Regions from separate parts of the Rahnella sp. JUb53 genome, predicted to be linked through region 2. Evidence: predicted binding sites of a transcription regulator. Region 2 holds the regulator's gene; each other region holds the start of a gene.
What was found. Region 2 encodes PhoB, which activates phosphate uptake and scavenging genes when phosphate is short. Its sites were predicted from a motif close to CTGTCATAAAACTGNCNNAT; they were not measured.

Region 1 (10,585 bases), on a different contig from region 2:
TGCGTCGTCAGATCGGCATGATCTTTCAGGATCACCATCTGCTGATGGATCGCACCGTGTATGACAACGTGGCGATGCCGCTGATCATTTCCGGGGCCAGCAGCGAAGATATTCGCCGTCGCGTGTCGGCTGCGCTGGATAAAGTCGGATTACTGGATAAAGCGAAGAACCTGCCAATCCAGCTTTCCGGTGGTGAACAACAACGTGTGGGCATCGCCCGTGCGGTGGTGAACAAGCCTGCGGTGCTGCTGGCGGATGAACCGACCGGTAATCTCGATGGCGAATTGTCGGAAGGCATTTTGCGTCTGTTCGAAGAATTTAACCGCGTCGGCGTTACCGTTCTGATGGCGACGCATGATGTGGGTCTTATTGCCCGTCGTAATTACCGTACGCTGACGCTGAGTCAGGGGCGTATGTCGGGAGGGGTGTACTAATGGCGAACAGTCCGAACCCGGCGAAAACCGCAAAAAGCGCCCGTGCCGCAAAAAGCAAAGCGTTGCAGGGTGGCTGGCGCGAACAGTGGCGTTATGCGTGGATGAACGCGCTGGCTGACATGCTGCGTCAGCCGCTGGCAACACTGCTCACGGTGATGGTAATCGCGATTTCCCTGACGCTACCGAGCGTCTGTTATCTGGTGTGGAAAAACGTCAGTACCGCGGCAGAACAGTGGTATCCGACGCCGCAGCTGACCGTGTATCTCGACAAAGCGCTGGATGATGACGCCGCAGAAAACGTGGTGAAAACCCTCAAAACAGAAGCGGGCGTGGATAAAGTTAATTATCTGTCCCGTGAAGAAGCGATGGGCGAGTTCCGCAACTGGTCTGGCTTTGGCGGCGCAATGGACATGCTGGAGCAAAATCCGCTGCCAGCGGTGGCTATCATCACGCCTAAAATGAATTTCCAGGATTCTGCGACACTCAACACCTTGCGCGACCGCGTGGCGGCCGTTCATGGCGTGGATGAAGTGCGTATGGATGACAGCTGGTTTGCCCGTCTTGCGGCGCTCACCGGTCTGGTCGGGCAGATTGCGGCGATGATCGGCGTGCTGATGGTGATCGCCGTCTTCCTGGTTATTGGTAACAGTGTGCGACTGAGCATCTTCAGCCGACGCGATACCATCAACGTGATGAAGCTGATTGGCGCGACCGACGGGTTCATACTCAGACCGTTCCTGAATGGCGGCGCGATGCTCGGTTTCACCGGCGCATTGTTGTCGCTGATCCTCTCGGAAGTGCTGGTGCTGCGCCTTGAGAGCGTAGTGACCCAGGTGGCACAGGTGTTCGGTACCACCTTTGACCTGCACGGTCTGGGCTGGGATGAAAGCCTGCTGCTGCTGATCGTGTCCGCGATGATTGGCTGGATTGCCGCCTGGCTGGCGACGGTTCAACATTTACGGCGATTTACACCACAGTAGCGATAATTTGCTATAATGTTCCCCTGCTGCTCAGTCTTTGTGTACAGGGGAACAGCCGATTCTTGCTATATCGTCCCATCATTTTCCTGCTTCCCCTGCAATGGCACAAATTCACTATCCAATAGTCAGTCTGTCACATACAGTCATCAGACTGTTGAATCTGTCCGTGAACTTTATGTAAAATTCGTGGTCGTAGAGCAGCGAATATGAAGGGCTCGGCGTTGCTTTGTTGTCGCCCCTGAAGGCCAGCAACGTAGCGGTATCATCCCGCAGCAACGTGGTATAAAACCTGCATTACGTCATACATGAGAGGCTTGAATGACCAAAGAAATGCGCACTTTAGCATTAGTACCCCAAGGTAGCCTGGAAGCCTATGTTCGGGCCGCCAATGCCTATCCTATGCTCACCGCAGAGGAAGAACGGGCGCTGGCTGAACGGCTGCATTACGACGGTGACCTGGAAGCAGCGAAAGAGCTGATCCTGTCTCACCTGCGCTTTGTTGCTCACATTGCCCGCAACTATTCAGGTTACGGTTTGCCACAGGCAGACCTTATCCAGGAAGGGAATATCGGCCTGATGAAAGCGGTTCGCCGTTTTAATCCGGAAGTCGGTGTGCGTCTGGTGTCCTTTGCTGTGCATTGGATCAAAGCAGAAATTCACGAGTATGTGCTGCGTAACTGGCGCATCGTGAAAGTCGCCACCACCAAAGCGCAGCGTAAGCTGTTCTTTAACCTGCGTAAAAACAAACAGCGTCTGGGCTGGTTCAGCCACGACGAAGTGGAGCACGTTGCCCGCGAACTGGGTGTAACCAGCAAAGATGTGCTGGAAATGGAATCACGCATGGCCGCACAGGACATGACGTTTGATCCGACCCCGGACGATGAACCACGCGACGGCGCTGCGATGGCACCGATGCTGTATCTGCAAGACAAGAGTTCTGACTTTGCAGAAACCATCGAAGAAGATAACTGGGATCAGGACGCGACAGACAAACTTTCCTCTGCAATGGAAGGTCTGGATGAGCGCAGCCAGGATATCATTCGTGCCCGCTGGTTAGACGACGAAAACAAATCGACTCTGCAGGAGCTTGCCGATAAATACGGTGTATCCGCAGAACGTGTTCGTCAGCTGGAAAAGAACGCGATGAAAAAACTGCGTGTGGCAATCGAAGCCTGATAAACGCAGTTTCCGATGTGAAAAAGCGACCTTTATGGTCGCTTTTTTTATGCCTGAAATTCCCCTCTGAACGCCCCTGTTAATTCCAGCATACTGGAATTATTCTGAATATTTTCCCTTCTAAATCATCTGGTTATTCCAGCATGTTGGAATATTCAACTTTATAGAGAACTCAATCACAGAGGATCACAAGCGTCCTGTCGTCTGTTCATTTTTGCCTCTATAACTTGTCCATCTCAACAGAATGGATTCCAGCATGATGGAATTAATCGCTAAATCAAAAGTTCCGGCACTGACGCGCGCCGTCGCCATTCTCGACATCATTTCCCGGCAAGGACAGTGCAACGCGAACCAGCTGGTCAGTGAACTGGGGATGCCCAAAAGCACCGTGTATCTGCTGCTGGAGGAACTGAAAAATCAGCGTTTAGTTACGCAGTCAAATTCCGGTAATTACCGCCTCGGGCTCAGATTGCTGGAGCTGGGCAGTCAGGTTTCCCGCCAGCTCGATTTGCGCAATGTCGCACTCCCGCATCTGAAAGCACTGATGCACGACACCGGGCTGCTCTGTCATCTCGGCGTGCTGGACGGGGATACGCCGATTTATCTGATCAAAGTCGAAAGCCAGTCGAATATTCAGGTTCGCACCTGGGAAGGAAAACGCCTGTCTCTGTGCCGCTCTTCGCTGGGCAAATGTCTGCTGACCTGGTGCGGTCGTGAACGTCAGGACGCACTGATTGCTGCACTGGAATTCAGCCCGGTATTGCCCAACTCGCTGACCAGTGCTCAGCAGCTGCGCACGGCGTTACAGCAAATCCATCAGCGCGGATGGGCTTTCGATGATGAAGAAGATGTGGCGAATATCCGCTGTATCAGCGCGCCGGTATTCAATGCAGCACATCGCGTCACGGCAGCGATTTCCGTCGTGGGCACCACCTTGCATGTCATGCCGGAAAATATCGACGCACTGGCTGACAAGGTAAAAAAAACCGCCTGGGAAATCTCCAGGGATCTGGGCTACAAAGCATAAGGAACCAATGATGTTACGACCTTCAGGAGTCATCAGCGCCATGTTAACCCCCTGGAAAGCAGGGCAGCCGGACATGGACATGTTGCGCAAAATTGTCGATTTTCAGATAGCGGCTGGCCTGAGTGCTCTGTTCCCGGTGAGTTCGGTGGGCGAAGCCGGTTATATGGACGTTGAGCAAAAGCGTGCGGTAGTCGAAACCGTCGTTGAACAGACTGCCGGACGCGTCCCCGTCTGGGCAGGGATCCCGGCGACCACGACGGATGAAAGCATCGCACTGGCACATGCGGCAGAACGTGCCGGTGCCAGCGGGGTCGTGCTGATGCCGCCTTCGTTTTATCACTATGATGCTGCGACGCTGACCAGTGTTTTTCGCCAGGTTGCCAGCGCGGTAAATCTGCCGTTATGCCTGTATAACATCCCGTTTTTCGCCGATCCGTTAAATGCCGAAAGTGTCGCTGAACTGGCAGCCCATCCGAATATTGTCGGTATTAAAGATTCCAGCGGTGATGCCGTCGGCATGATGAAAATGCTGTCCTGTTGTCCGCGGGAAGACGCAGATTTTGCTGTGATGACCGGCCGGGAAGAATTTTTCTTCTCCGCATTATGTGCCGGAGCCACCGGCAGCGTGACCGCGACCGCAGGCGTTTTGCCGGAAGTGATGTGTAAAATTTATGATCTCTTCAGCGAAGGAAAAACGGAACAATCGAAGGCATTACAATTTGCCGCATTACCCGTGATGTCGATGATGGCGTCATTGCCTTTTCCTCTGGGATATAAACTCGGCATGTCATTACGTGGTTTCCCGTTGGGCGAAAATAAAATTCCGCTTTCGGATGAAATAAAGCAAAAGATAGATGATTTAAGCTTTTCCCTGAATAAAGAAATAACCTCTCTCCTTACCCTGATAAAATAAACGGAGTTTATATTATGATGGAATCAAGAGTATTACCTAAAATTAAAGAAATTCGTGCATATTTCATGGGCGGTGCGACCGCAGAAAAAGGCAGTGGCGGTGCGGATTATCATGACCAGCAGGAAAAACACTGGATCGACGATAAAGTCTGTACGCCAATGAGTAAATATAAAGAATATGAACAATCCCGACAGTCATTCGGTATTAACGTATTGGGTACGCTGGTGGTTGAAATAGAAGCCGACAATGGCGTCACCGGTTTTGCGGTGTCTACGGCGGGTGAAATGGGGTGTTTTATTGTCGAAAAACATCTCAACCGTTTTATTGAAGGGCGCTGTGTCTCAGAAATCAAACTGATCCACGACCAGATGATGCGATCCACGATGTTCTACGCCGGCAGCGGCGGTCTGGTGATGAATACGATTTCCTGCGTCGACCTGGCGCTGTGGGATCTGTTCGGTAAATGTGCGCAACTGCCGGTGTATAAACTGCTCGGGGGCGCAGTGCGCGATGAAATCCAGTTCTATGCTACCGGTTCACGTCCGGATCTGGCCAAAGAGATGGGCTTCATCGGTGGCAAAATGGTGACGCATTTTGGCCCGCATGATGGCGACCACGGCGTACGTGAAACGGCTGCTATGGTGGCGGATATGCGCGAGAAATGCGGCCCGGATTTCTGGCTGATGCTTGACTGCTGGATGTCGATGGACGTTAATTTCGCTACCAAAGTGGCGCATGCCTGTGCGCCGTATAACCTCAAATGGATTGAGGAATGTCTGCCGCCGCAACAGTATGAAGGTTACCGCGAAATCAAACGCAACGCACCAGCCGGGATGATGGTCACCACCGGCGAACACCACGGCACGCTGGAGTCTTTCCAGACGTTGTCAGAAACCGGCGTCGATATCATGCAGCCTGACGTGGGCTGGTGTGGCGGGCTCACCACCTTGCTGGAAATCGCCGCCATCGCCAAGGCGAAAGGGCAATTAGTGGTGCCGCACGGTTCCTCCGTGTATTCACATCATGCGGTGATTACCTTCACCAATACGCCTTTCAGCGAGTTCCTGATGACTGCACCTGAGGCTGACCACACCCGTGCGCAGTTTGCGCCAATCCTGCTTGATGAGCCGGTGCCGGTGAACGGACGTATTCATAAATCGGTACTGGATAAACCGGGATTCGGGGTGGAATTAAATCCTGAGTGCAAATTAACCCGCCCATATCAGCATTAATTTCTGCGACAGATTATTTATCCGAACGTTTACTTCGGCCTGTTATTGATATTATTTTTTGACTAATAACAGGCCGGTTATAAAAAGGTTCATATTATGACGACGATATTAAATAAAGCCGTTGAGAAAACCCGCTGGCGTCTGATTCCTTTTATGCTTTCGTTATATATATTGGCCTTTCTGGATCGGGCGAATATTGGTTTTGCGAAAGAGTCTTATCAGATTGATACCGGATTAAGTAATGAAGCTTTTGCGATGGGGGCGGGAATATTCTTCGTCGCTTATGCTTTTCTCGGTGCGCCGGGAAATTTATTAATGAAAAAGTTCGGTGCCAAACAATGGATTGGCTGCACCACGCTGGTGTGGGGCGTTCTCTCGTCAGCAATGGCTTTTGCCGACACGGAATTCAAATTCCTGCTGGTGCGTTTTCTGCTGGGTGCTGCCGAGGCCGGATTCTTCCCCGGCATGATCTACCTGACATCCCTGTGGTTCCCGGCCAAAAACCGGGCTTCGGTGATGGGATTATTTTATATGGGCGTTCCGCTGGCGCTGACGTTTGGCAGCCCGCTTTCCGGTGCGTTGCTGGAGATGCACGGTTTTGCCGGACATCCGGGCTGGTTCTGGATGTTTATGATTGAAGGGGTGCTGGCGGTGATGGCCGGTATCTGGACATTCTGGTATCTCGATAATGGCCCGTCGACGGCGCGTTTCCTGTCAGCTGAACAAAAACAGGCGCTGATCGGTGAACTGGCGAAAGAAGAGAAACTGAAACAGAATTCACGCCTGCGGGATGCCTTCAGCATTCCGGCGATTTGGCACCTCGGGCTGGTTTATCTGATTATTCAGATTGGCGTATACGGGCTGATTTTCTTCCTGCCGACGCAGGTCGCCAGTTTGCTGGGAACAAAAGTCGGTTTCAGTGCGTCGCTGATCGCGTCTGTTCCCTGGATTGCGGCGATGTTCGGCACCTTCTTTATTCCGCGCTATGCCGATAAAACTGGCCATTTACGCTCGATAGCCGCGTTCACCTTACTGGCCGCCGGGCTGGGGATTGGGGGTTCTGCTCTGGTTGCCAGTCCGGTGCTGGCGATAGGTGCGCTGTGCTTTGCCGCCGTTGGGTTTATTGCCGTACAGCCGGTGTTCTGGACCATTCCGACCACGTTGCTCAGCGGCAGTGCGCTGGCGGCGGGGATTGGTTTCATCAATCTGTTCGGGGCGATTGGCGGATTCCTGGCACCACAAATCCGTGTGGCCGCGGATAGTATGTTCTCGAATAATATTGCCGGCTTACTCACCCTTTGCGGCATCACGTTGTTTGGCGTGGTCGCGATAGCGTTTCTCAGGGCAAAACCTGAAACACCAAAATTGCCGGAGAGCCAGCTGAAAACCAGTCAGTAAAAGGGAAACCCAGGCGCCCGGGGACGGGTCGCCTGTAGCACTTATTTGCGCCACACACCTTTTTCATTGCGAAAACCACATGCCTGCATAAACGCATCCAGCACGGGCTCAGGTTCTGCTTTCATCGTCCAGCTTTTCACCTGCGGCAGCTGCGCCTGCACATCTTCCATCAGATACAGCCCGACACCGCGACGACGCGTGACGTCGCGCACCAGCAAATCACTCAGTTCAGCCTGATTGCCATCGAGCGTGATTTTCACCGCGCCCAGAATGCGTTCATTAAACACCGCCGCAAACAGCGCACGATCGTTTTGCAGGCTGGCTTGCCAGTCACTTTCGGTTTGCTCCGGCCAGATTTTTGCCAGATCGATCAGGTCCTGCGCGCTGAGTGACGTCAGTTTTTGGATAGTTAGTTTCATGATGCGGAAGGTCAGAAAAAGGAGGCGATCAGTGTAGCGGATCGTTCTGCAGAACGGGCGTAACTTTTTTTGTACAGTAACAGGTCGAAAAGTTTTTTAGCGATCTCTGCATAAGCGATAAATGTTGGCTTTAATCAATAAAGCCAGTGTTAACGACTGATTGTTTACATCCGCGCCCGCCTTTTCACCCAAATAAAATTCTGTTTACACCTCATATTTCTGATTGTGCTATTTGATTTGCAGAAGAAAATTCCTGTTTAATGATATGAATTATAAAGTCTTATTCGAAAATAAGACGAAATAAGCCGTTAACTCGTTATTACTTATACTAAATTTCCTAAGTGATGATGTTTTAAACAGGCAACAAAGAGCAAACCACAACACACACATGAACGGGGTAATCGGATGAAAGCAATGAAGGGTAAGATCTGGCTGGCAGGTTGTATTGCATTAGCAATGAGTCAGGCGGCATTCGCAAAAGATATTAAAGTCGCCATTGTTGGTGCTATGTCAGGTCCGGTCGCCCAGTACGGTGACATGGAATTTACAGGTGCAAAACAAGCCATCGCTGACATCAACGCCAAAGGCGGCGTGAAAGGTGACAAACTGGTTGGCGTGGAATATGACGATGCCTGTGACCCGAAACAAGCGGTTGCGGTAGCGAACAAAGTGATCAACGACGGTATCCGTTACGTGATCGGCCACCTGTGCTCTTCCTCTACTCAGCCTGCTTCTGACATCTATGAAGATGAAGGCGTGCTGATGATCACTCCGGCCGCGACCAACGCTGACCTGACCACCCGCGGTTATAAAATGGTGATGCGCACCACCGGTCTGGATTCCGATCAGGGCCCGACAGCAGCCAAATACATCCTCGACACCATCAAACCAAAACGTATCGCCGTTGTGCATGACAAACAGCAATACGGCGAAGGCCTGGCCCGTTCCGTGCAGGACGCGCTGAAAAAAGGTGGCGGCAACGTCGTTCTTTTTGAAGGTGTGACCGCAGGTGATAAAGACTTCTCCACGCTGGTGGCACGTCTGAAGAAAGAAAACGTCGATTTCGTTTACTTCGGCGGCTACTACCCGGAGATGGGCCAGATCCTGCGCCAGTCCAAGCAAGCCGGTCTGAACGCCAAATTCATGGGTCCGGAAGGCGTGGGCAACTCCTCATTGTCTAACATCGCCGGTGATGCCTCTGAAGGTATGCTGGTGACGCTGCCAAAACGTTATGACCAGGTTCCGGCTAACCAGCCAATCGTTGATGCGCTGAAAGCCAAAAAACTGGATCCAACCGGTCCGTTCGTCTGGACGACTTACGCTGCATTGCAGGCGCTGACCACCGGTATGGAACGCAGCGGCAGCATGGAACCGGCTGACATTGCTAAAAATCTGAAATCAGCGTCAGTGGATACTGTCATGGGTCCGCTGAGCTGGGATGAGAAAGGTGACCTGAAAGGATTCGAATTCGGTATTTTCGAGTGGCATAAGGATGGCACCTCCACCCCGATCAAATAAATGCCCGGCATCCTTCGCGCCGCCTCTGCGTTGGCCGCCTTCATTCACCCCGGTCACTTACCTGTGTAAGCTCCCGGGGATTCATTCAGTTGCCGCCTTGATGCAACACGAATGATTTTGGGCATTATGTTTCAGAACAAGAACCGCGCATTACTCTGCCCGGCGTCTGGTGTTATTAAGTGGCGCCGGGTTGCAGTCTCAGCACAAGTTATCAAACCCTTGATTAATAAGGATAGGGTATGTCAGAGCAGTTCCTCTATTTCATTCAGCAGATGTTCAACGGTGTCACGTTGGGCAGCACTTATGCGCTGATCGCCATTGGTTACACCATGGTTTACGGCATTATCGGCATGATCAACTTCGCCCACGGCGAGGTGTATATGATCGGCAGTTATGTCTCCTTTATCGTAATCGCCGCTCTGATGATGATGGGTATCGACGCCAGCTGGTTGCTGATCGGTGCCGGTTTTATCGCCGCGATTGTGATTTCCAGTGCCTATGGCTGGAGTATTGAACGCGTGGCGTATAAGCCGGTGCGTAACTCCAAGCGTCTGATTGCACTGATTTCTGCCATCGGGATGTCCATTTTTCTGCAAAACTACGTCAGCCTCACGCAGGGCTCACGTGATCTCGCTTTACCCAGTCTGGTGACCGGCCAGTGGACTCTGGGCGAGGCGAATGGTTTCGCCGCGACCATCAGCACCATGCAACTGATTATCTGGATAGTCACGTTTGTCGCGATGCTGGCGCTGACGCTGTTCATCCGTTATTCGCGTATGGGGCGTGCCTGCCGTGCTTGTGCGGAAGATCTTAAAATGGCCAGCCTGCTGGGGATCAGCACTGACCGCGTGATCTCGCTGACTTTCGTCATTGGCGCATTAATGGCCGCCGTCGCTGGCGTTCTGCTCGGTCAGTTCTACGGCGTGATTAACCCATACATCGGCTTTATGGCCGGGATGAAAGCCTTCACCGCGGCGGTTCTCGGCGGCATCGGCAGCATTCCGGGGGCGATGATCGGCGGCCTGATTTTAGGCGTGGCTGAAGCGCTGACCTCGGCGTATCTGAGCACCGAATACAAAGATGTGGTGTCCTTCGCCTTGCTGATCGTCGTGTTGCTGGTGCTGCCGACCGGTATTCTCGGACGTCCGGAGGTTGAGAAAGTATGAAGCGCCTGAATCTGTTAAATGCGCTGGTCTCCGCTTTCGTTCTGCTGGTGCTGGCCGCGTTCATCATGGGATTACAGCTGAGCCTCGACGGTACAAAACTGGTGGTCAACGGGGCCGGTGAAGTGCGCTGGACGTGGATTGCCATCGGCTGCGCCATCGTCTTCGTGTTTCAGTTGTTCCGCCCGATGGTCAGCAGCAGCCTGAAAAAAGTCTCCGGACCGGGCTGGGTTTTGCCGAGCTTTGATGGCTCGACGCCGAAACAAAAACTGCTGGTGCTGGTGCTGATTATCGCCGCTATCGCCTGGCCGTTTATCGTCTCGCG
Region 2 (10,585 bases):
GAGGATCTGGCGCTGTTGCTCAAACGCGAAGTGCATATTGCAAACGACGCCAATTGCCTGGCGGTTTCCGAAGCCACCGACGGGGCAGGTGCAGGCCGTCACACCGTATTCGCCGTGATTATCGGCACCGGCTGCGGTTCCGGCATTGCGCTTAACGGCGTGGCGCACGCGGGCGGCAACGGCAACGCAGGCGAGTGGGGCCACAATCCGCTGCCGTGGCAGGATGAGGAAGAAATCCAGTTTGCCCGCGAAGTCCCGTGCTACTGCGGAAAATCAGGCTGCGTCGAAACGTTTGTTTCCGGCACCGGATTTGCCGAAGACTACTTCCGTCATTCCGGTCAGCGTTTAAACGGCGCAGAGATTATTGCGCTGGTTGAGCGGGGCGATGAAACGGCGGAACTGGCGCTGGGTCGTTATGAGCGTCGTCTGGCTAAGGCGCTGGCAAACGTAGTGAATATTCTCGATCCGGACGTAATTGTCTTCGGTGGCGGCATGAGTAATGTGGATCGTTTGTATCAGACCGTGCCGCTGCTGGTTAAACAATGGGTATTTGGCGGGGAATGTGAAACGCCAATGCTCAAAGCGGTTCACGGTGATTCGAGCGGAGTGCGTGGCGCTGCCTGGCTGTGGCCGCAATCGCGTTTTGCGTTGTAAGTTCTTCATCAATTTTCAGGGGGCAGAGTTTGCGCCCCTGATCTCATTCATAATCCAGCAGTTAAAGCGCCATCTCCCGTTTAAATACGTCCAGCGTGTGCGCCTTCACGCGGATAAATTCCGGGTGGCTCATGATTTCAGAACCACGCGGACGCGGCAGGTCAAACGGCACAATTTCTGCAATCTGCGTCGGTCGTCGTGTCAGCAGTAAAATCTCATCCGCCAGAAACACTGCATCCTCGAGATCATGCGACACAATCAGCATGGTGACGCCAGTCGCCAGCTGCACTTCCTGCAATTTATCGCGGATAAACAGCGTCATCTCGAAATCCAGCGCCGAGAAAGGCTCGTCGAGGAACATCACTTCCGGACGCGTCGCCAGCGCCCGCATGATGCACACGGTTTGCTGCTGGCCGCCGGAAAGCTCATACGGATAGCGTTTCAGGTCGAAGCGGATATCAAACATTTGCGTCAGTTCTTCGACCCGCGCATTGACGTCCGCTTTGCTCATGCCGTGTCGGATCAGCGGGTAGGCGATATTGGCGCGGGCACTCATCCACGGAAACAGCGCGTCGCGGTAGTTCTGAAACACATAACCGATGGTGGTCTGCGCCAGCGTTTTGCCGTCGAACAGAATGTCGCCTTTATCCACCGGGATCAGCCCGGCGATCATGTTCATTAACGTCGATTTACCGCAGCCGTTCGGGCCGAAGATCGACACGATCTTTCCACGCGGTAAGTCGAGATTGAGATCGGTATACAGCGGCTGTCCGGCAAACGCCTTGCTCAGTCCGCGGATCGTCACATGGGTATCCGGGCGCGTGGCGTACTGCGGCAACTGCGGGCCTTTGTAATCGGGGTTCAGCGAGAGAGGTTGCGTCATGCTTTGCTACTCCAGTGGACGGTTTTTTTCTCGATCAGCAAAAAAGCCAGATTCAGCAGATAACCCAGCGCGCCGGTGATCAGGATTGAGGCGTACATGTCTTTGATGTTAAACACCTGCTGGGCATCGATGATCCGGTGGCCGAGGCCGGTTTCCGATCCGATGAACATTTCAGCGACGATCACGATCACCAGCGCAATTGACACACCGGTGCGCAGGCCAACGAAGGTTTGCGCCAGGCTTTCCATCAGCAGAATGTCTTTAAAAATATGCCAGCGGGAAATTCCCATCACTTTGGCCGCCATCAGCCGGGTTTTCTTGGCATTCATCACGCCGTACGCGCTGTTAAACAGGATAACCAGCACCGCGGCAAAGGCGGCGATGGCAATTTTATTAGCATCGGTAATGCCGAAAATCAGCATAAACAGCGGGATCAGCGCTGATGACGGCGTGGAGCGGAAGAAGTCGATCAGAAATTCCAGGCTGCGATAGATCTTTTCATTGCTGCCTAAAATGACGCCGAGCGGCACGCCTATCACTGCGGCAAAAGCAAAGGATACCAGCGTGCGGTAAAGGGTTGCGCCGATGTCGGTGCGCATGGAAGCATCGAAAAATGACTGGAACATGTAGCCAATCGTCTCGACGGGCGAGGGCAGAAGCACCGGGTTCAGCCATTTTGCGCTGACGGCCAGTTGCCAGAATAAAAACAGCAGCACCGGGCCGACCAGCGGCAGTAACCTTGAAGACCAGCGTGAAGTCATCCTGTTTCTCCTTATCCTTTATAAATCAGCGAAGCAACATCGACCGGTTTGCTGAAGATTTTTCTTTCCGTAAAGACGTCATAAAATTTCTGGAACCATTGCAGGTTGTCGCCTTTTAAATCGGGATACATCACAAAGCCCGGCAGCGGCACCTCTTTCACCAGTGCCGGTTCTATGCTGGTGTAACCGGCGACGTTTTCGCGAGCCTTGTCAGGATGTGCCGCAATGAATTCCACCGCTTTCTGATAAGCGGCAATAAACTTTTTGGTTTCTTCCGGTTTGCTGGCGATAAAACTGGAGTTCAGCGCCGCGGCGCCGCCGAACCAGGGCGCGTCTTCATTGCCGAGCACGTATTTAGAAATGACGCCGGTTTCCAGCGTGCGGGAAAGGTTTTTCATGCGCCCGACGGTGCCGGTGGGTTCGAGTGTATACACGCCGTCAATTTGTCCGGCGGCCAGCGCAGGTGCGTGCTGCCCGACCGGCAGTTCGATCACTGAAGGATTAGTGAAACCATTTTTCTCCAGAATGATCTTCGCCATCGTCACGTTCTGGATCCCCGGCCCGCAGGCGATCTTCTTACCTTTCAGATCGCTGATCGCTTTCGCAGTGCTGTTCAGCGGCACCAGAAATTCATCCAGAACCAGCTGATGATTGGACGGATTCGAGCAGATGATTTTGAACAAATCCGGTGAGGTGATAGCCCCCAGACCCAGCGCGCCTGTGGCCGTGCCGTTAGCGCACCCTTGGATCCTGCCGGTAATCATCCCCTCGACAATTTGCTGTGCGCTGGCGAATTTAACGCCTTTTACATTCAGTCCGGCTTCTTTAAAAAAGCCCTGTTCCAGCGCCACATATAACGGTAAACCGCCGACAATCGGCCAGTAACCAATGCGGATTTCATCGTCATCAGCTGCAAAGACCGAGGTCGGGATCATACCGCCAAGCGTGGAGACGCCGCCGGTGATGGCGAGCCATTTCATCAGCTGGCGGCGTTTTTTATCGACTTCAGGTTTGATGTTATTCATGGGCGGTTCCCTTAACGGTTATGCAGGCGCTGCAACTTGTACTGCAACTTGTATACATAACGTTAAGCACAGGGCGTGCCAGTTTATCGGCAGGAGGGAATAAGCGGGAATTCAGCGGGTTGGGAACAATGAGCGCACTGCGCTGGTGCGAATTTTGCGCAGTTGCTCACAATCAGGATCCATTGCGGAGCAGATGGCTAGCAATTTACCCGCCAGTTGCTCCGCAGGATAATCTGTCAGACTTTAAATTCACTGCTCAGGCGGCTGACGCCCAGACCGTTCACCTTAGTCACTTTGATTTGCACCGGAATACGGTCTTTCATCGCTTCCACATGGCTGATCACGCCAATGGTTTTGCCCGAGGCATTCAGGCTGTCGAGCGCGTCCAGCGCGGTATCCAGCGTATCGGCGTCGAGTGTGCCAAAACCTTCATCGAGAAACAGCGAGTCGATGCGGGTTTTATCACTGACCAGGTCAGACAGCGCCAGCGCCAGTGCCAGACTGACCAGGAAGCTTTCACCGCCGGATAAGGTGCGGGTATCGCGCACGGCGTCCGCCTGCCAGGTATCGACCACCTGTAATTCCAGCGCATCGCTGGTTTTGCGCTGCAACAAATATCGCCCGTGCAGTTTTTCGAGCTGAAGGTTCGCCAGATACACCAGATGGTCGAGCGTCAGTCCCTGCGCGAATTTACGGAATTTTGCGCCGTCGCTGGAGCCAATCATCTGATTCAGATAACCCCAGTCATCGCAGGTCAGCTGCGCCTGGGCAATCTGAGCTATCAGCGCCTGTTGTCCGCTGTGGCGTAATGTGTCACTTTCCAGCTGGTTTTTCACTTCGCCCAGACGTTGCTGTAAAGCTTTCAGCTGTTGCGTCAGTTCTGCCTGCTGCGCTGTCAGAACGTCAAGATCGCTTTCTGTTTCACTCAGATGAGCCGGGCGGGCAAGACGATGTTTTTCGAGCTGCTGACCGGCATCCGCCAGTAACGCCTGCGCCTGCGCCAGTTGTTGTTGCAGATTTTCTTTGCGTTGCTGAAGCTGCTGACGAAGTGCGTCATCCAGCAGCGCCAGTTTCACCGCGGCTTCATTGGCAAATCCGCTGGCACTCAGCGCCTGTTGCCACGCCTGCTCCGCCTGCGTCAGTTGTTCTGTGGCCTGCAACTGTTGCTGTTGCGTGCTCGCCAGTTGCCCGGCCAGCTGATCGCGCTGTTCCTGCGCTTTTTGCAATGCGGTTTGCGCGTCACTGACCGCTTTTTCTGCCGCCTGTTGTTGCTGATGTAAGTGCTCGCGAACCTGCGCCACCTGGCGGTTGCCGAACAGTTCAAGGCGTTGAGCAGTTAGTTCTGAAAGGTTTTTTTCGCCTTCTGCAAACAACTTTTGCAGCCGTTCGACGTCTTGCTGAGATTTCGCCTGCGTCTCTTCCAGCCGGGTAACGCGTTCGGTCAGCAATGCGCTTTGCTGCTGCACTTTCTGCTGCGCGTTCAGTGCGTCATTCAGGGCATCTTTCGCCTGTTGCAGCGCCCGGGCCAGCTGTTCGTGCTGGCTAATCAGCGCCTGCGATTGTTGTTCTTCTTCATCGCGGGCAGTCAGCCATTGAGTGATGTCGGCGGTATCATGTAGCGTAAACGTCAGGTTCAGCGGTGCGCTGAGCTGTTGCCAGTTTGCGGTATGCGCATTCAGTTGCTGCTGGTCTTGCTCCAGCTGGATTTGCAGCCGCGTTTGCTGTTCTTTCAGACTTTTAATTTTTGTTGCCAGTTCGATACCGCTGGCTTTTGCCGCATCGAACTCCAGTTGCATTTTCTCGAGGCGCTGCGCCGTTTCAGAGGGTTTGACCTCCTGATAATGTTCAATCGCCGGATGCGATGTGGAACCGCACAGCGGGCAGGCTTTGCCGCTTTGCAGATTCGCACGTTCGGCTTCGAGGCTGACGATCAGCATTTCCTGTTTATGCAGTGCCTTAACGTCGTTGAGATGCTCCAGCTGTTTCTGACATTGCAGGCGGATGGTGCCCAGACGCTGTTCTTCTTCAGCCAGTTGCGTCTGATACTGAACGAAATCTTTTTGCTGTTGCTGCACGCGCTGATTCAGCTGCGGGAAAATTTGCGCGAGTGAAAACAGCTGTTGCCGCACCGGACGCAGCTGCGTGAGTTCGGATTGTCGTTTCTGCAATGCTGCCAGCGGGTGCTGTTTTTCCAGCTCAGTCAGACGCTGTTGCGCAGTGTTGAGTGCGCCGGTCAGCGCTGTCTGGCGGGTCGTATGCTGGCGGCTTTCTTCGTCCAGCTTCTGTCGTTCGGCGGTCATTTGCACCAGCGTCGCGTTATGCTCACTGACAAGTTTCTGCACATCAGTGACAGACTGCTGTGTTTCAGTCAGTGATTTACGCAAACGGGTGATTTCGCCATCTAGCGGCAGGATTTTTTCTTCGATCAGCGTTTGGGTCTGACGCTGTTCTTCCGCCTGTTTCTGACGTGCCGTTTGCGACTGCTCCACAGCCAGATTCAGCGGCGTCATTTGCGCGATTTGCTGTTCCTGCTGCTGCGTCAGGTGCGCCAGTTGCTGCTGAAGACGTTGCGATTCATCCTGACAACGCTGGCGATCGTTGAGCAACGGACGCAGTTTTTCTGCCGGTTCGCTGCGCGCCAGTTGCTGTAACTGCGGCGCGGCGGCCAGATTTTCCTGCTCGGCGGCGGTCAGTTGTTGCTGAGATTGCTGCTGTTTTTGCTGCACCTGCTGCCACTGTTGCAGCCAGTTCAGATCCTGCTGGCGCTGTTGCGCCTGCTGACTGAGCGTGATTTCCTGCGCGTTCAGTTCAGCAAGTTGTGCTTCAAGCGTCTGGCGCTGTTCTTCGCTGAGCAGTTCGATCCCGGCCATGCGCTGGTGCAGACCATCAAGCGTTATCCGCGCTTCTTTATGTTGCTCAAATACTCGCTCAGACAGCAGCCCGTAAATTTCTGTGCCGGTCAGTTCCTCCAGCAGTTCGGCGCGGTCATTGGCATCGGCATTCAGGAATGCGGCAAATTGCCCCTGAGACAGCATCATGGATTTGGTGAAGCGACCGAAATCCAGCCCGGTCAGTGTGGCGATGGCATCGAGTTTATCGCGCACTTTATCGGCCAGAATTTTGCCGTCGGCCAGCAATGCCAGCTCTACTTTCGGTGCCTGCAGATTGCCGTCCGGCGAGTTTTTGGCGCGGCGCTGACTCCAGAACGCGCGATAACCGACGCCTTTGACTTCAAACTCCACTTCGGCCAGCGATTCGGCGGTGTGGCGCGTCATCAGCTCGTTCTGGCTTGGCGTGATGTTCAGCCGTGGCGTCTGATGATACAGCGCCAGACAGATGGCATCGAGCAGGGTGGTTTTCCCCGCGCCGGTCGGACCGGTGATGGCGAACAATCCGTTGCTGGCAAAAGGCTCAGCGGTGAAATCAATTTTCCATTCGCCTTCCAGCGAGTTCAGGTTTTTTAAACGCAAACTGAGAATTTTCATTGTGCGCTGTCCTCCGCATTCTGACCACTGGTGACCTGTTCAACAACCTGCGCAAACAGCGTGCGCATCCGCGCCTGACGCGGTTCGTCAGGATCCGGTTCCAGTGCCAGCCGTCTTTCAAAGACGTCACTGACGCTCAGTTCGCTGAGTGTCTCTTTTTCCTGTTGCTCAATGCTGTTGATACGCTGTTCTTTACTGCGGCGTAAAAGCACCACTTCTACTGGCAAATCTGCCGTCAGAGCCTGAATGCGGCGCTGAATATCACTGAGATAATCCTGCGTGGCGACTTCAATATCCAGCCACACCGGTTTGGCCGGATCGCCGCCTTCGAACTGCGCCAGTTGTTTTTCGATTTCTGCCAGCGAGCCTTTGATTATCTGCATGGGCTGGAAAACGGGAATTTCCAGCGTGTCGATGGCGTTGAGCGTCGCGCCCTCAAAGTCCAGTAAGTACACACTTTTGGCTTTACTCAGTTCATCAAAACTCAGCGCAATCGGCGAACCGCTGTAACGGATATGTTCGGTTTTGGCGACGCACTGTGCGCGGTGAATATGACCAAGTGCCACGTAATCGACCGGCGGAAACGCCTGCGCGGGGAAGGCATCGAGTGTGCCTATATAGATGTCGCGCACGGAATCGGAGGTGCTGACGCCAACCGTGGTCAGATGGCCGGTGGCAATGATCGGTAGCGAAACGCCGAGTTCGTCCCGTTTGGTCTGCGCGGCCTGCCACAATGCGTCATAATGCGCGGCGATGGCTTCCTGTAATGCCAGCTGTTTGTCGCTGCCGGATTGTCCCGCCTGACTGGCGAGCAAATCACGCGGACGTAAAAAGGGTATAGCGCAAAGTACCGCGCCAGGTTTTCCGTCACGCTGGTTGAGCACCAGAATCTGTTCTGAGAGGTTTTCACCGACGGTGGCAATCACCCGCGTATTCAGGCAGGAAAGCAGTTCTCGCGATTCATTGAGCGTGGCGACAGAATCGTGATTCCCGGCCAGTACAATCAGCTGACAGCCGGTTTGTTGCAGTTCGACGACGAAACGGTTGTAAAGCTCTCGGGCATAGCTGGGCGGCGAACCGGTATCGAATATATCGCCTGCCACAATCACGACATCTACCTGATGTTGCTGCACCTGACCGGTCAGCCAGCGCAAAAATGCCTGATGTTCGGCGGCGCGGCTTTTGGTGAAAAAGTACTGGCCGAGGTGCCAGTCTGACGTGTGGATCAGGCGCATGAGACTCCCGTATGGATCTGGATGACGACAATGGGGCAAAGTATAAACGTCGGCGGGGGACGCTGTCCCCGATAAATCAGACCAATTTCAGCGAGATGGCAGCTGAATAGAAGAAATGTCTCTGTCATATTTGACTGTAATGAACCATCCTTTCTATTCATAAATCTGTCACAAAACTGACGCATAATGGCGCCCGCAATCAAATAAAAGATCGCTAACCTATTGGCAGGACCTACGATGGCAAGACGTATACTGGTGGTTGAAGACGAAGCTCCAATCCGTGAAATGGTGTGTTTTGTACTGGAACAGAATGGCTATCAGGCAGTAGAAGCTGAAGATTTTGATTCAGCCGTTGGCCAGCTGGTAGAACCTTACCCTGAACTTATCCTGCTCGACTGGATGTTACCCGGCGGTTCCGGTATTCAGTTTATCAAACATCTCAAACGTGAAGCGCTGACCCGCGAAATTCCGGTCATGATGCTGACCGCCCGCGGTGAAGAAGAAGACAGGGTGCGCGGCCTGGAAGTCGGTGCCGATGATTACATCACCAAACCGTTTTCTCCAAAAGAACTGGTTGCCCGCATTAAAGCCGTGATGCGACGCATCTCGCCAATGGCGGTGGAAGAAGTGATCGACATGCAGGGTTTAAGCCTGGATCCGTCGTCTCACCGTGTGATGGCCAACGAGCAGGCGCTCGATATGGGGCCGACCGAATTTAAATTATTGCACTTCTTTATGACCCACTCCGAACGTGTTTACAGCCGCGAACAGTTGCTCAATAACGTCTGGGGCACTAACGTTTATGTGGAAGATCGCACGGTAGACGTGCATATTCGTCGTTTACGTAAAGCGCTGGAAACCAGTGGACATGACAGAATGATCCAGACTGTTCGTGGAACCGGATACCGTTTTTCAACGCGTTATTGAGTCCCCACAGCGGAGAATCTGTGTGCTAGAACGTTTGTCATGGAAACGATTGGCCGGTGAATTCTTTCTCTTTTGCCTGCCCGCGTTAATCCTCGGTATCTTCGTCGGCCATTTCGGCTGGCTCCTCTTTGCGTCGCTGCTGGCGGCGCTGGGCTGGAATTATTACAACCAGCTCAAACTCTCTCACTGGCTGTGGCTTGACCGCAGCATAACCCCGCCGAATGGCCGCTGGAGCTGGGAGCCTCTGTTTTACGGGCTAAACCAGATGCAGATGCGTAACCGCCGTCGCCGTCGCGAATTAGGTCAGCTCATTAAACGTTTCCGCAGTGGTGCCGAATCATTACCCGATGCGGTGGTACTGACGACGGAAGAGGGCAATATTTTCTGGTGTAACGGGCTGGCGCAAGATTTGCTCGGTTTCCGCTGGCCGGAAGATAACGGACAACACATCTTTAACCTGCTGCGTTATCCCGAGTTTCGTACCTGGATCCAGACCCGTGATTTCAGCCGTGCCCTGAATCTGCAACTCAATAACGAGCATTACGTCGAGTTTCGCGTTATGCCTTATTCCGAAGGGCAATTGCTGATGGTGGCGCGTGATGTTACCCAGATGCGTCAGCTCGAAGGTGCGCGTCGTAACTTCTTCGCTAACGTCAGTCATGAACTGAGAACCCCGCTGACTGTATTGCAGGGATATCTGGAAATGATGGAAGACGCCAAGCTGGAAGAGCCGTTTCGTACCAAAGCGCTGGACACCATGCAGGAGCAGACGCGGCGCATGGACGGGCTGGTCAAGCAGCTGCTGACATTGTCGAAAATCGAAGCGTCAGCAAATATCGATATGCACGAGAAAGTCGATATTCCGGTAATGCTCGGCATGCTGGAGCGCGAAGTGCAATCTTTAAGCGGTGGCCGTCACGAAGTGGTGTTCCGTGTAAACGAGAAACTGAAGGTCTTTGGCAATGAAGATCAGTTACGCAGCGCGGTGTCGAATCTGGTGTACAACGCCGTCAACCACACCCCGGCGGGGACGCGGATAGAAGTCAGCTGGCAACAAACGCCGCATGGCGCACAGTTCCAGATCAGTGATAACGGGCCGGGTATTGCGCCGCAACACCTGCCGCGCCTGACTGAACGTTTCTACCGTGTCGATAAAGCGCGTTCGCGCCAGACGGGCGGCAGCGGTCTGGGGCTGGCCATCGTCAAACATGCCCTGAGTCATCACAACGCCAAACTTGAAGTGATGAGTGAAGTCGGCGTCGGTACCCGCTTTATATTTACACTGGCACCGAAACTGATTGTTCCTCAGGAACAGGCCAGCCAAAGCGATGTGAAGGGATAAAAAGAAGCCACAGCCCACGCTGTGGCTTCTTTTAGCAGATGATCTGTAAACCTTTTTCTTCGATCAGCATCAGTAAGATCAGAGCAGCACCGGTGGGTTTGGTTTCATCCCGCTCCCATTTTTGAATGCTGTTAGCCGACATATTGATGAGTCTGGCCAGCACGCCCTGGCTGATTTTTTCTTTTTCCCGCAGCGCGCGTATACGTTCGGCAGAGCTTTCTGCAAAGGCTCTCAGCCTTTCCTCCTGTACGGCTTCATCCACAATGTTGTTAA
Region 3 (10,585 bases), on a different contig from region 2:
CGACGTCTTTATCATTCAGGGTATGGGCAGCCGTCGCTGGCGTGTAGGCGATGCGTTGCCGATGCGTCAGTTCTGTCCGCATCCGGCGTTACTGCATGTCGATCCCTTCACGCCAATCATTGATGAAGATCTCGAACCTGGCGATATTCTGTACATTCCGCCGGGCTTCCCGCATGACGGTTTCACCCATGAAACCGCTCTCAACTATTCCGTCGGTTTCCGCGGTCCTAACTCGCGCGATTTCATCAGCAGCTTTGCTGACTATGCGCTGGAAAACGATCTGGGCGGCAATCATTACAGCGATCCGGATTTGACGCTGCGTGAACACGTCGGGAAAGTGGAAGAGTATGAGCTGGAACGTGTGCGCCAGATGATGGTTGAAATGCTCAGTCAGCCGGAAGATTTCAAACAGTGGTTTGGCCGTTTCGCCACCACGCCGCGCCACGAGCTGGATATCGCCCCGGCGGAGCCACCTTATGAAGCGCAGGAAATTGTGGATGCGCTGATGCAGGGCGATAGCCTGACCCGTTTAAGCGGGCTGCGCATACTGAATGTCGATGAACGTTTCTTTGTGAACAGCGAACCACTGGAAACTGCTCAGCATGAAGCCGCCGATGCGCTGTGCCGGTTCACTCTGATCAGTCAGAACGAGCTGGGCAATGCGTTGCAGGATCCTGAATTTGTTGTCCTGTTAACGGATCTGGTGAATCAGGGTTACTGGTATTTCGACGAGTAATCCTTCGCTAATAAATAAGAGAGCAAAAGGCGGCCTCCCTGCGGATGCCGCCTTTTTAATGCGTTTTGTTTGCCGGGATAATAAATTAAGGACGGTAAAGCTCTACCGGCGGCTTCATTTTTCGCTCTTCCGGCTCAAACAAATCAATCTCTTCACCGTGAATATATTTGGCGCGCAACATGGCGGAGATCTTATCCATAGTCATGACAATGGCGACCAGAATCAATGTGATAAACATCACCACATCCCAGTTCCATAAACGCATATTTTCCGCATACACCAGACCGATCCCACCCGCGCCGACAAAACCGAGAACCGCTGCAGAACGGGTATTAGATTCAATCTGATACAGCGACAGCGCGAGGAATGTCGGGAAAGATTGGGTGAAAATGCCGAAACGGTGCGTTTGCAACGGTGAAGCTCCCAATGCCCGTAAACCACGGCTCGGCGAGCGTTCCACGGCTTCGTGTCCTTCGGCGTACAGTTTGCCGAGTAAGCCTAAATCCTGCATCACAATCGCCAGCACGCCGGCCAGTGGCCCCATGCCGACAGCTCGGACAAAAATAAGTCCCCAGATCGCCATATCCAACCCGCGCAGCACATCCAGAAGTCGGCGAATAATCATGGAAACCGGTCTGAGTAGCGGCGTAGACATTACATTGCGCGCCGCCAGAAAGGACAGTGGCAGAGCAAGGAAAGACGCAGTGATTGTGCCCGCAAAAACGATCGCCAGCGTGATCGCAATCTGCGTGAAATAATACTTAAAAGGCCATTCGGAAACGTTATGCCAGACGAACATGCGCAGGAAATATCGTCCGACTTCACGGGTGCCGCGCACCACTTCGCTCCACGGAATACCGAAATAACTGAAGAAATAGACGTAGTACAACGCAATGACGACAGCCAGTATCGCGAGGTAACGCAGATAGCGGCGCTGTGCGGCAAACAAATGTCCGTGCTGCTGCTTCAGGCTGCTGACAACATGAGGTTCAAGCGCATCAGTTAACATCAGAAAGTGCCCTCCACGACGCGTTTGCGCAATTTACCGGATAGAAAATCCATCGCCGACACCACCAGAATGATCAGCAGTAAGGTCATACTGACCTGGTCATAACGGTCCAGTTTGATTGACGTCATCAGTTCTTGCCCGATGCCCCCCGCCCCGACTAAACCGAGGATTGTAGACTGACGGAAGTTGATTTCGAGGCGCATAAAACTGTACGACAGAAAGATAGGTTTAACCTGCGGCCACATAGCAAAGCGCATACGCTGCAAGCGTCCCGCTCCGCAGGCTCGCAGACCGCGCACCGGTTTGTCCGATGCGGTTTCAATGGATTCGTAGAAGAGTTTGGTCAGACTGCCGACGGTGTGTAAAGTCAGCGCGATAAAGCCCGGAATAGCGCCGACGCCAAAGGCCATGACGCACATCACCGCCCACGCCAGCTCCGGCATGGTACGCAGGAAAGCCACAAAAGTGCGGATACTGAATTTCACCCATTTTGGCGAATCCGTATTACCCGCGGCGAGAAACGCCAGAATAACCGCCAGCGCGGTCGATAATATCGTCGAGGATAACGCCAGCTGAATAGTTTCCCAGATCAGTGGCAACTGAATATTAAGACGATACCCCCAATACGCCAGTGAACCTTCTGTATGACCGTCAGCAAATAACAATGACCAGTGTAATACCGGCACCGTCTGACCAATATAATCAAACAAGCTCGGCGCGGAGACAATAATCGTTTTTAAATTAAGTTCGGAAACATTGCCTGACCACAGATATAACAACAGCATCAGCCCTGACCAGATCAGCGCCTCACGCTTTTGTTTTCCCCGGATCTGCTGGTAATAACGATTGAAGTCTTTGTTCAAAATAATATTTCCGATTTGCGATAATCATTATTCCTCCCCCTGCGAAGGGGGAGGTCAGGAGGGGGTATTAAAAAAACAATAATGGTAAAAGCTTTCGCTTCCTGAGTTGCCATTAATACCCCACCCCAACCCTCCCCTTCGCAGGGGAGAGAGTTACGGGTTAGCGACCGCCTTTAGTCAGCTCACGCTTCATATCAATAATCTGCTGATATTCAGCCAGGGACGTTTCGCCGATATGTTGTTTACCGCCGACGGCTTTCACGAAGCAGGCGTGGTCTTCTTTATCCAGTTTCTTGATGGCAGAAACCAGTTTAGCCTTGAACGCCGGTGGCAGATCGCTTCGCACTAAGATCGGGCCGTTAGGGATCAGCGGAGATTCCCAGATAATACGGATTTTCTTCATCAGATCCGGATGGTCCATGCGGATCATGCGGTTGAATGCGCCGGAGGTATAACCGGTTTCACGGTCGCCAATCATCGATGCCCAGGTCACTGCGCCTTCAAACTGACCGTTAAGCACGCCAAGAATATCCTGCTCATGGCCGCCGGAGAAGGTGACACTGGAGAAGAAGTTGTTGTACTTGTTGTCTGTCGTGCCACCAAATTCTTTCTTGAAAGTCTGGTTCGGGATCAGATAGCCGGACGTGGAATCCGGGTCCGCGAAGCCGAATGATTTACCTTTCAGGTCAGACAATTTCTGGTACGGACTATCGGCTTTCACCACAACCACCGAGTGATAACCCCGGGATTTATCGGTATCGTCGATAACAATACCGACCAGATCTACGGCTTTCGGGTTATTAATATAAACTGAGGCGAAAGACGATGGCGACATGCTTAATACCATGTCTACTTTCTTACCTAATAATCCCTGAATAACACCTGAGTAATCAGAGGAATTACGCAGTTTGGTATCCACGTTTAATTCTTTATCGAAGAAATCTTTTACACACTGATTATCACCGATTTGCTGAGTCGCATTCTGGCCGCCCAGAATACCCAAATTCAATTCTTTAGGCGCATCTTCTGCCATGCTGTGCATCGCGGTAAAAGAACCTGCTACGAAAACTGCCAGACGTAATAACTTCTTCATGTAATGATGACCTTGTGTAGATTGAGAGAAAGTAGAAATAAGTACTGCAAAATAAATAACGTTGTTGTTTAACTGTTTATGGCTTCGTGTTCTTCACCGTATAACTGTTGCAAAATACCGTCAGTTAACTGATCCGGATGACCGTCGAAAATAATTTGCCCTTTGGCGATACCAATAACGCGGGTGCAATAATCTTTCACCAGCTCGACCGAGTGCAGGTTGACCATCACGGCAATATTTTCTTCACTGACTTTTTTCAACGCATTCATGATGCGCAGCGTATTTTTCGGATCCAGCGACGCAACAGGCTCATCGGCCAGCAGAATTTTCGGGTTCTGCATCAGGGCACGGCAAATCGCCACACGTTGCATCTGACCACCGGAGAGATTTTCAGCGCGCTGCAACGCATGCGGCAGCATATGCAGCCACTCGAGCAGAGAAATCGCGCGGGCACGGTCTTCGTCGTCAAACTGGTTAAAGAAAGATTTGAATGTTGAGGTATGGCTCAGACGGCCCAGCAACACGTTAGTCAGCACATCCAGGCGAGGAACCAGACAAAAATCCTGGAAAATCATCCCGCAACCCGAGCGCCAGCGACGCAACGCTTTACCGGTCAGCCCGGCCAGTTGCTGTTGTTCACCATTTTCGTAATGACACACTACGCTACCATCGGTAAGCGTAATGGTACCGTTGAGTACGTGTAACAGAGTGGATTTACCTGCGCCGGACCGGCCAATCACCGCCACGAACTCACCCGCGTGCAGATCAAAATTGATGTCATTCAGGACGCGCTGACCTGATTTATAAGATTTCACCAGGCCTTTCACGTCCAGAACTTTGTTCAAATGCTGTGGCCCGGCCTGAGGGTATTCAGCCTGTGCCAGCTTAAGTTGAGCTTGCGCCATGATGCTGTCTCTCGGTTGCTTTCATAATCTGGCGTTCATTAAGCGCGAGTTATATGACACATCAATGACGATTTAATGGACAGCACATGACAAAAATGCAACAGATTAAGTGAAATTACCTAACGGATATCCCGAATGGGGTTTAACTTAATAAGTATCATTTAAGTCTATGATTAGATGGCAACGCATTTAAAAAGGAAGATGAAATGGATAATCAGTCACTCATCGCCACGCTCAAAGAGATTGCTGGCAGCCGTCATGTTCTGACCGGAGACAGCAACACTGAGCGCTACCGCAAAGGATTTCGTTCAGGTGGCGGCAAAGCGCTGGCCGTGGTATTTCCGCAAACGCTGCTGCAACAATGGCAGTTGCTTAAAGCCTGTATCGCCGCCGATAAGATTGTCATTATGCAGGCCGCTAATACCGGGCTGACCGAAGGCTCAACGCCCAGCGGTGATGATTATGACCGCGATATCGTCATTTTCAGTACCCTCAAACTTGATCAAATTCAGTTGCTCGACGGCGGTCATCAGGTGATTGGCTTCCCCGGCAGCACCCTTTATAAGCTGGAAAAAATCCTCAAACCTTATAACCGTGAACCGCATTCGGTAATTGGCTCGTCGTGCATCGGTGCATCGGTGGTCGGTGGGATTTGCAACAACTCAGGTGGATCGCTGGTGAAACGCGGTCCGGCCTATACCGAAATGGCGCTTTATGCGCAGATCGACGCACAGGGTGAATTACGCCTGATTAACCATTTGGGTATTAATCTTGGCGAAACGCCGGAAGAAATACTGACGCGTCTGGAAAAAGCTGATTATCTGGAAAGTGACATACTGCACGATCAGCGTCTGGCATCTGACCATGATTATGCTGCGCGGGTGCGTGAAGTGGACGCTGATACGCCTTCACGTTTTAACGCCGATGAGCGGCGGCTGTTTGAAGCCTCAGGTTGTGCAGGAAAACTGGCCGTGTTCGCCGTACGTCTGGATACTTTCCCGGCTGAAACGCAACAGCAGGTATTTTATATCGGCACCAATGACACGGCAGTGCTGACCGAATTACGTCGTCAGATCCTGCGTGATTTTGCGAACCTGCCGGTGGCCGGTGAATACATGCATCGCGATATTTTCGATATCACCGAAGTCTACGGCAAAGACACATTCATGATGATCGATAAGCTTGGCACCGACAAAATGCCGGACATGTTTACCGCGAAAGGGAAATTCGATGCGCATGCCAGTAAAGTCCCTTTCCTACCGAAAAACTTCAGCGACCGCGTAATGCAATGCCTGAGCAAAGCCCTGCCGAATCACCTTCCACCTCGCATGAAGCAGTACCGTGACCGGTTTGAACATCACTTACTGCTAAAAATGTCCGGCCCTGGAATTGATGAGGCACGTACATTTCTGACGCGTTTCTTCAGTGATGGTCAGGGTGATTTCTTTATCTGCTCGGCTGACGAAGGCAAAAAAGCTTTCCTGCACCGTTTCGCCGCTGCAGGTGCTGCGGTGCGTTATCACGCGGTACATGAAAAAGAAGTGGAGGATATTCTGGCGCTGGATATTGCACTGCGCCGTAATGACCGCGACTGGTTCGAAACATTGCCGGAAGATATCGACAATCAGCTGGTGGCAAAACTGTATTACGGCCATTTCATGTGCCACGTTTTCCATCAGGATTACATCGTCAAAAAAGGCGCGAACAGCAAGGCACTGAAACACCGGATGCTTGAATTGCTCGACACTAAAGGCGCGGAATATCCGGCAGAGCATAACGTCGGACATCTGTATCTGGCAAAACCGCATCTGAAAGAGTTCTACCGGCAGGCCGACCCGACCAACAGCTTCAATCCGGGGATCGGAAAAACCAGTAAGATGAAAAACTGGCAGGAATAATGTCCTTCAAAAGGCAAATGGCGTAGTCGGCGCAGGCAGTTTGTTCCCGGACAGCGCGGAGGCTCCGCAGCGTACATAAAGTACGTGAGGAAGCCGAGCACTGCCCGGGGGCAAAATGGCAAGTAAGATAGCCATTACGTTAAAATAACTGTGTTCCGTAACCCCACATAATCACCGTCAGAGCCAGAAGTAACTCTAATACCAGAACGCCCATTGCCAGCGTTGAACTGGAGAACAGGAACCCTTCGCGACGGTCGATATTCAGGAAGTTAGGAATGCCGAGATACAACAGATATCCGCTATAACACAGCCCGATGATGCCGACGAACAGGCATAACCAGACCATCGGATAAAGCGCAACAAGACCACTCAGGAACATCGGCGTGGCAACATAACCGGCAAACACGATACAGCTGTTGAGTGTCGGGCGGCTGTCATAACGACGTGCCATCCAGTAGATTATGCGCCCCATGAGTGCGACAGCGGCGAGCATCAGAACATAGAAGATAACGGCGATATACGACGCGGTGAACATGGAAACCATCAGCGTCTGACCGTCACCGAAATTCCAGCCCAACTGTGTTGTACCGATAAACGAACAGACAACCGGGATCAACGCCATCAAAAGAACATGGTGGGAATACACATGTGAAACGGTTTCCCGCTCACGCTGGATTTGCTGCAGTTCGGGACCAGGATGGGATAACAGTCCCCAGACATGATTTGCCATGAAACACCCCCTTGTACGCCGAAAGCCGCCAGCGGCGTGCAGTGATAGACCTTCGGAAATGCCCGTCACACAAGGGCACAAGGAAGGTGGCGACCTGTCTATATTATAGACGTTATTGCCAGTTTTGCTGCTGCGCTCAACTTATCGTAATCAGCGTTTGACCGCAGCAGGCCCCTCTTAATGGATAAAGCGAGCGGCTGTAAAAGTTGCACCTACCAGTACCAGCATCATGCTAATAATCCAGCGTGTCTGTTGGATCATAAGGTCATAAAACATCTTCTGCATGGCGCTTAATGAGGCTTCAATCTTTACAAAGCGCGCATCCACCTGTTCAAACCGTTTGTCGATTTGTTCAAACCGTTTATCGACTTGTTCAAACCGTTTGTCGATATGCACCAGTCGATCGTCAATCCTAAGAAGATGCCCGTCGATGCGGGAGATGTTCTGTTCAGTTTTTCCTACACGCACACCGATATCTGTTACCGCTTCAGTGAGCGTGACCATCTGATACTCCAGTTTGCCGACCCGCAGATTAGTGTCGGTGACCACTTCCGTCAGCTGAGTGACCTGTTGTTCCACCTTCCCTACACGAAGATTTAGTCCGGCAATTTCCTCACCGTTTTTGATCCCTTGTTTTTCGATATTATTGATCTGATTTTGCATGAGCTTTTCCATGAGCAATTTTCCTTTGTATTCTTCCGGCCAGGCAGAGGCACCGGGAAAGTAGAGCATCGGATTGACGGGCGAGATATCCATTGTGCTGAGCTGAAACATGACTGTTGTCCCTCACATGAGCTGATGAGCTTTCCCTGTTTAGAAACTCTTAATCTGGGGGAATTTTGCGCTGTATAAATAACCATATCAAATCAATTTACTTCTCGTTTCACATGCCACTGCTTATGTATCTATGCTTCGAAATCTTACATTTAGATGATGAATAAAAACCAACAAAAAGAGCCTCTTACGAGGCTCCTTAAACTTTATTACTTACGTTAGCTTGCGTTTACTGCTGTTCTGGATTACGCAATGCGGCAGCACCCTGCTGAGATTTACGCGCTTTTGCTACGTCGTCTTTGCTGACCGCCGGCGCCTGATTTCCCCATGCGTTACGGATATACGTACTGACATCCGCCATCTGCTGATCGGTCAGTTTCCAGCCGAACTCAGGCATGTCCGCGCTGGTCGGATTGCTTGCCGTTGCCGCCCCCTGCCCGCCGTTCATCAGCACGTGCAGAATGTTGGTCGGCCGGGTGGCCTGAACGCCGTTATTACCCTTCAGGGCAGGGATCATGTTGCGTACCCCTTCACCGGAATTCTGATGGCATGCCGCGCAGTTATCGGCGTAGAGTTCTTTGCCGTTGGCCATCGCGGAATTAGCGGCTAAAGGCGCGGAATTATCTTTGCTGCCCGGCAAGCTTTTCAGGTAAACCGCGATGGCATGCAGATCTGAATCCGACAAATGCTGCAGCGAATTCGTGACCGCTTCCGCCATCGGACCGGCAGCCACGGTACGCGAGTTAGCCCCTGTTTTCACGTACTGCACCACTTCGTCATTGCTCCAGTCGCCAATGCCCTGACGGGTATTGCCGGTGATTTCCGGCGCGAACCAGCCCTGCAATTCTCCGCCCTGCAGATGCACGCCAAAGTTATCACCGCCCAGAGGATTTTTTGCAGTATGGCACGATGTACAGTGCCCCAGCCCTTCCACCAGATACGCGCCGCGATTCCATTCTGCCGACTGCGACGGATCGGCTTTGAACGGTGCCGTATCCAGGAACAACAGGTTCCAGCCGAACATCATCAGACGGATGTTATACGGGAACGGCAAATCCGTTTTCGGGCCGTCATAATGCACGGCAGGCACGGTATTCAGATACGCTTTGATGTCTTTCAGGTCCTGATCGCTGACCTTGGCGTAAACGTTGTAAGGCATCGCCGGATACAGATTCTCACCGTTGATCCCTTTGCCGTTGCGCACCGCATTAATGAACTGCTGATCGGTCCATCCGCCAATGCCCGTTTCTTTATCAGGCGTAATGTTAGTGGCGTAAATCGTGCCGAACGGCGTGTTCAGCCCGTAGCCGCCCGCAAAAGGTTTACCGCCGCCGGGCGCGGTATGACAGGCCACACAGTCCCCTGCCAGTGCCAGATATTTGCCGCGTTCAATGGCTGTTTTGCCGGTCATGGCTGCCGCAGCCGGAGCCTGAAAATCACCTGACTGGCTGGCGTTGTGCCAGGTTTTAAAACCGACAAAACCCAGCCCGCCGATGACAACCACGCCCGCGATAATTGCTAATGTCTTTTTCACGCTCATGCTTAAACCCTCACCAGCGGACCAGGAGACTTCAGATACTGGGTTTTGATGGCTTCTGCTGCCCATAAGGTCAGCGCACCCACGGTACCGGTCGGGTTATATCCGCCATTATTAGCAAAGGCTGAAGCGCCGCAGACAAAGACGTTATGCACATCCCAGCTTTGCAGATAGCGGTTTACCGCGCTGGTTTTCGGATCGTCGCCCATGCAGGCGCCACCGGTGGTATGCGAGGAAAGGTTATCCATCGGTGAGAACGGTTTGGTGGTCGGTTCCTGACGCACGACGGTCTTTGCGCCCATCGCGTGCGCTATCTCAACCGAGCGGTCGGCCATAAATTTCGCTGAGCGTTTGTCGTTTTCGATCCAGTCAAAGGTCACGCGCAGCAGCGGCTGGCCGTGGCGGTCTTTATATTCCGGATCTAAATCGAGGAACACATCGCGGTGCGGGTAGCTGTTGCCCATGCAATAGACGTTGTTGTAGTTCTGATAGCTGTGTTTGACGGCTTTCTTCCAGTCAGCGCCCCAGCGCGGAGTGCCCGGCGGCACGTTATTGGAATAGCCAATCGGACGTCCGTTGGTGGAATGCACCAGCGCCACACCGCCGCCGATAAAATCGTGGTGGGTATGATCGAAGTTGTCGCCGTTGAAATCGTCAATCGCCTGCGACAGCGCACCGGCACCGATAAACGGATTCATCATTTCATCTTCAAAGAAGAAACCTGCACCGGAAACGGTCTGATAAGCATAGTTGCGGCCTACAACGCCTTCGCCGGTTTTATGGTCGTAGGGTTTACCGATGCCGGAAAGCAGCATCAGGCGCACGTTGTCCATCTGGTAAGCAGAAATCACCACGATGTCCGCGGGTTGTTCCCACACTACGCCGTCGCTGCCGATAAAAGTCACACCGGTAGCGGTTTTGCCGTCGGCGGCTTTGTTCACGCGCAACACTTCAGATTCGGTGATTACCGTGAAATTGGGGCGCTGCATGACGGCTGGTAAGATACAGGCATTCGGACTGCTTTTTGACCAGTTGCCGCA

Region 1: a site for PhoB is predicted at 1,555-1,574, ahead of rpoH (RNA polymerase sigma factor RpoH). Genes of this name have one in related genera too.
Region 3: a site for PhoB is predicted at 4,647-4,666, ahead of phnC (phosphonate ABC transporter ATP-binding protein). Genes of this name have one in related genera too.

Annotation. Positions count from the first base shown of each region.
Region 1 covers NZ_SLYT01000013.1:40,801-51,385, reverse strand. The annotation lists gene ftsE (cell division ATP-binding protein FtsE) at 1-434, shown strand, start outside; gene ftsX (permease-like cell division protein FtsX) at 434-1,414, shown strand; gene rpoH (RNA polymerase sigma factor RpoH) at 1,733-2,590, shown strand; gene EC840_RS22560 (IclR family transcriptional regulator) at 2,847-3,617, shown strand; gene EC840_RS22555 (dihydrodipicolinate synthase family protein) at 3,628-4,530, shown strand; gene rhmD (L-rhamnonate dehydratase) at 4,548-5,762, shown strand; gene EC840_RS22545 (MFS transporter) at 5,859-7,160, shown strand; gene panM (aspartate 1-decarboxylase autocleavage activator PanM) at 7,202-7,579, opposite strand; gene EC840_RS22535 (branched-chain amino acid ABC transporter substrate-binding protein) at 7,985-9,097, shown strand; gene livH (high-affinity branched-chain amino acid ABC transporter permease LivH) at 9,337-10,263, shown strand; gene EC840_RS22525 (high-affinity branched-chain amino acid ABC transporter permease LivM) at 10,260-10,585, shown strand, end outside.
Region 2 covers NZ_SLYT01000003.1:275,251-285,835, forward strand. The annotation lists gene mak (fructokinase) at 1-654, shown strand, start outside; gene EC840_RS09030 (ABC transporter ATP-binding protein) at 716-1,537, opposite strand; gene EC840_RS09035 (ABC transporter permease) at 1,534-2,298, opposite strand; gene EC840_RS09040 (ABC transporter substrate-binding protein) at 2,310-3,323, opposite strand; gene sbcC (exonuclease subunit SbcC) at 3,560-6,808, opposite strand; gene sbcD (exonuclease subunit SbcD) at 6,805-8,043, opposite strand; gene phoB (phosphate response regulator transcription factor PhoB) at 8,281-8,970, shown strand; gene phoR (phosphate regulon sensor histidine kinase PhoR) at 8,993-10,312, shown strand; gene EC840_RS09065 (helix-turn-helix domain-containing protein) at 10,344-10,585, opposite strand, start outside.
Region 3 covers NZ_SLYT01000001.1:29,172-39,756, reverse strand. The annotation lists gene EC840_RS00190 (cupin domain-containing protein) at 1-736, shown strand, start outside; gene phnE (phosphonate ABC transporter, permease protein PhnE) at 822-1,745, opposite strand; gene phnE (phosphonate ABC transporter, permease protein PhnE) at 1,745-2,608, opposite strand; gene phnD (phosphonate ABC transporter substrate-binding protein) at 2,769-3,701, opposite strand; gene phnC (phosphonate ABC transporter ATP-binding protein) at 3,770-4,606, opposite strand; gene dld (D-lactate dehydrogenase) at 4,813-6,504, shown strand; gene EC840_RS00160 (Yip1 family protein) at 6,644-7,234, opposite strand; gene EC840_RS00155 (hypothetical protein) at 7,412-8,008, opposite strand; gene EC840_RS00150 (cytochrome c) at 8,238-9,548, opposite strand; gene EC840_RS00145 (GMC family oxidoreductase) at 9,551-10,585, opposite strand, start outside.